2 regions of the Desulfosporomusa polytropa genome follow, and region 1 is predicted to be linked to the other one. Evidence: riboswitches for the same ligand, from Rfam matches in the RefSeq annotation. Region 1 holds a riboswitch; the other holds the start of a gene.
What was found. Region 1 has a riboswitch for cyclic di-GMP ahead of ACZ449_RS22160 (sigma-70 family RNA polymerase sigma factor). Riboswitches for the same ligand answer to the same signal wherever they lie in the genome.
Positions count from the first base shown of each region.

Region 2: it holds a riboswitch for cyclic di-GMP, as region 1 does, so the genes downstream of both, ACZ449_RS12125 (methyl-accepting chemotaxis protein) here and ACZ449_RS22160 (sigma-70 family RNA polymerase sigma factor) in region 1, are expected to answer to the same signal.

Region 1 is NZ_AP042400.1:4,356,547-4,358,752, reverse strand. It holds gene dnaB (replicative DNA helicase) at 1-606, shown strand, start outside; cyclic di-GMP riboswitch class I at 820-905, shown strand; gene ACZ449_RS22160 (sigma-70 family RNA polymerase sigma factor) at 1,147-1,800, shown strand; gene ACZ449_RS22155 (sigma 54-interacting transcriptional regulator) at 1,960-2,206, shown strand, end outside.
Region 2 is NZ_AP042400.1:2,192,395-2,194,600, reverse strand. It holds gene lexA (transcriptional repressor LexA) at 1-482, shown strand, start outside; gene ACZ449_RS12130 ((deoxy)nucleoside triphosphate pyrophosphohydrolase) at 597-995, shown strand; cyclic di-GMP riboswitch class I at 1,115-1,199, shown strand; gene ACZ449_RS12125 (methyl-accepting chemotaxis protein) at 1,318-2,206, shown strand, end outside.

The DNA.
Region 1 (2,206 bases):
GTGCAGCGGATGCTTTGTGCCGAGGCCCCTATTGATGCCCAGCGCCTGCGAATTGGAGAACTGGAAAACAATGACTGGGACAAGCTAGTAAGGGCCGCTGACCGTTTGGCTGCTGCACCAATCTTTATTGATGATACCGCCGGCATCACCGTTATGGAGATGCGTTCCAAAGCCCGTAGGCTCAAAATTGAACATGATCTCCAGCTTATCATCATCGATTACCTGCAGCTTATGCAAGGTAGTGCCGGCAGTTCCCGCAGCGAAAACCGTCAGCAGGAAATTTCCGAGATATCCCGATCGCTAAAAGCCCTAGCTCGCGAGCTCAAGGTGCCAGTTGTTGCCTTATCTCAGCTCAGTCGGGGTGTAGAGTCACGGCAGGTGAAAAAACCTATGCTCAGTGACCTCCGGGAATCTGGTTCCCTTGAGCAGGATGCTGACATCGTGGCTTTTCTCTATCGCGAGGACTACTATGATCCGGAGACTGAGCACAAGAACATCACCGATGTTATCATTGCTAAGCATCGTAATGGTCCGGTTGATAGTATTCAACTGTTCTTCCACAAACAATTTACCAAGTTTAGTGATTTATCCAGGATACCTGGGTAGTGTATTAATTCCGGTAGGATTAATGGCTTTTAAGGAGAGTTTATCTATTACGACCATCCTGGGATGGTCGTTTTGTTTGCTGGGTTTGGCGCTGATAAACTATAAAGCCTAAAGAAAATAACAAAAAAATAACAAAAATAAACAAAAATAACAACATCAAGGACGTAATTTCGACAGTAAACGATAAAGTCATTGTTTTATAATAGAATTAAAACAAATATTAAGTAAACTTGTCGAAAGGCAAGGACACAAAGCTATGGGTCTAAGGACGAATAGTCTATGATTGCCAAGCTGCCAACTAGCGTATGGTTGATTTTAGCGGCAGGCGTTAGTCTGCCTTCTTTGCTGCTCATTTCTAAGCATAATTTGGGTTAATACGTGGGTTGTAAAACTATACTGCAATTGCAGTAATGGCTGCCGTTATAGGAGAAACGACCATAATATTGGCGTAGTTATTGTGCTTGCTGGCAAAGAGAGCAACAAAGTGCTAAAAGCAATGCTTTTTATTGGGAAATAAAATGATGACAAGGGGTTGCTATAGTGCTGGAGGCATGCTTTTATAGTGATGGTAGTGTTAACAATGAAGAGTTTGAAAAAATTGTAAGACAATATCATAAGGTGATCTTGCGGTATGTTAAAACCTATTTCTTGCCTGGCGGGGATTATCGCGATATGTATCAATGGGGTTTAATTGGCTTATATAAAGCTGTGTGCAACTATGATAATCAGCGGGGTGAATCCTTTGGTCTAATCGCAGGGCTGAATATTCAAAGCACGATTAAATCGGCTGTAACTATGTATAATCGTAAAAAGCATTGTTTTCTTAATGAAGCTGTTTCCTTGCATGGCCTGCCGGAATCACCCGGCGTAAGTCTGGAGGCGGTATTTGTTGATGCCAGTCAACAGGATCCGGCTGATCTTATTGTCGAAGAAGAACTGGTAGAAAGTATTGAGGATGAGTTGAACCGTAGGTTGTCTCGCCTTGAAAAACAGGTTATTGATCTATATATTGCTGGTTATAAACAACGTGAAATTGCAAAAAAGTTAAACTTACAGGAAAAGGTTATTGATAATGCGATTCAAAGAGTTCGCGGCAAAATGTCGGTGCGACTGAAAAGCTGGGGCAGCTGCGCCTCTGTGCAGCTTAAGCAACCTTCGGTAACGGCAAATCTTGCGCAGGTGATAATGCGATAAAAGAACATAGTTTAAACCAGTGTAAAGCAGGCATACGCTTTTGATTAAGAGCGTATGCCTGTTTGTATTTCTGTGAGCAAACATAACTTTTTGGGGTTTGCTTTACACTGTCGCAGTGCAGTACAATGATTTTAGAATAGAGCAACGGGGTGAATGGTTGTGGATAGTAGCAAACAGGCAGTTATCGCCCATGAAAAGGGGTTGCATGCCCGGGTGGCAGCCATGATTGTCCAGAAGGCGCATGAACTGGAACGTAAATGGCAGGTTAAGCTGTACTTTCGCCGGTCTGACGGTCTGCCGGTGCGGGCTGTCAGTATGATGCCATTGGTAGCGCTCAGGGTTAAACAGGGTGATTTGCTATGGGTAGAGGCTATAGGTCAGTCGGCAGCAGCGGCAACTGAGGAGA
Region 2 (2,206 bases), 2.2 Mb from region 1:
ATTCATATCTGACTAAACTGGAATCTTTGGGTTATATAAAACGTGATCCAACCAAACCTCGCGCAATTGACGTACTCGACGAAGCGTCGTGGCGACAAAAGACGGTTATTCCAGTTCCTCTCGTTGGCCTAGTTACTGCCGGTCAGCCGATTCTTGCTATTGAAAATGTAGAAGAAACCTATCCGCTGCCTGCTGAGTTGATAGGTAGCGAAGATAACGTGTTTATGCTATCTGTTAAGGGCGAAAGTATGATTAATGCAGGTATCTTGGATGGAGACTACTTGCTTGTCCGGCAGCAAAATAATGCTAGCAATGGAGATATTGTGGTAGCTTTAATTGATAACGAAGAAGCTACTGTAAAACGGTTCTTCAAGGAAAGCGGACGAATTCGGCTTCAGCCGGAAAACAATTCAATGGAACCTATCTATGCCGAAAACGTTTCTATTGCTGGTAAAGTAATTGGTTTATTTAGAAGTATGTAGTTCATAGGAAATGGATGATAACATGGATTATGCTTACTGGGCGGTATTCTTTGTTGCTGCGATCGCTCTAAACCTATCACCTGGTCCGGATTTGATTTTTAGGAGATTACATCCATGAAAGAAGTAGTTGCAGGTTTAATAAAAAGAAATAACAAACTTTTAATTGCAAGACGAACGTTTCCACCAGAGTTAAATGGTAAATGGGAGTTTCCAGGCGGTAAAATCGAAAAAAATGAAACTCCTCAACAAGGCCTTGAACGGGAGATATTTGAGGAATTAAATATGCAAGTATGCACGAGAGACCACTTTATGTCTGTTTGTCATCAACACTCACGGGGTCCGATACACTTGCTATTTTATTGGGCGGAGTGGGTCGAAGGAGAACCAGTATTGACTGATCACGACATGTTTGCTTGGGTAGATATTCATGAATTGAACCAGTACGATTTTGCTCCCGCGGATGTTGCAGTCGCCGAAAAAATACAGTTAGTAATGGGAAGTGGTACAGCTTGATAATGACAAAGTACCCCCATTCGTAGGAAACTTAAACTACGGATGGGGGATCGTTATAAAAAACGAATTTTTTAGCTAGACTTGTAATTTAAATGGTGGTAAAATTTACATAAAATTAATTAAGCTTTGGGCAAACTCATTGAAAAGTGGGGACGCAAAACCGTGGGTCTAAGACAAAAATGTTATGGCTGCCAGGTTGCAAATTGAGTTTATATAACAACTCTATGCAATCTGGTGGCCTATTATTTTTAAGGAATGAGTCAAATGTAGTAGTGTGCTATCTTTTGCATCTTGATAAAGCTTTAACCTAAAAGACAAAATAATGATAATAAAAATGAGAGAAGGCGCATTAATGTTCAAAAACTTAAACACAGCAACAAAAATTATCAGCCTTATTGTTTTGATGGCAATTGGAATGGGATTAATCGGCTTTACAGGTTTTTACTTTAATCAAAAAGCAAATATGGACATGTCTAAAATGTATAAAGAGAAGTTATTACCGATCAAATGGATAAATTCATTTAGGGTCAATATTAGAGCAGGTGAAGCTATTTCGATACAATTGATAGTATTAAATAATGATAACGCTAAAGCACAAGAATTTACTCAACAATTTGCTAAATTGAAAGATGAAAATGATAAAATAATGGCTGATTACGAAAAAACAAATCTTGACCTATTTCAAACAGAGAAAATTTCGCAAATAAAAGAAGTACTGAAATCATATAGAGTCGAACGACAAAAATCGTTAGATTTAGCATCTAATGGACAAAAGCTAGATGCTTACGAGTACTATAGAATTCATGCCTTGCCTCACCTTACTACTATGAATAAACTTGGTGACGAACTTGCAGAATACAATTCTAAAACAGCCGACGAGATTAACACGCAAAATGATCTAGACTTTGACTTTGCAAATAGAATGCTCAGCTATATTCCGTTAATATCCATTATGCTTGCATTAGGATTAGGGTGGTGGGTAGCAAGAATTATATCTAAACCATTGATTGCTGTAGTTGCTAACGTGCAAGAAATTTCAAATGGAAACCTAGCAATACAGGGCGTTAACTTTAATTCTAAAGACGAGGTTGGGCAGCTAATTAAGGCTGTCAATAATATGGCTGAACATCTCCGAACTCTTATAAAAAATGTTGCTCAGTCGGCAGAGCAACTAGCGGCCTCATCCGAGCAATTAACCGCAAGTTCAGAAC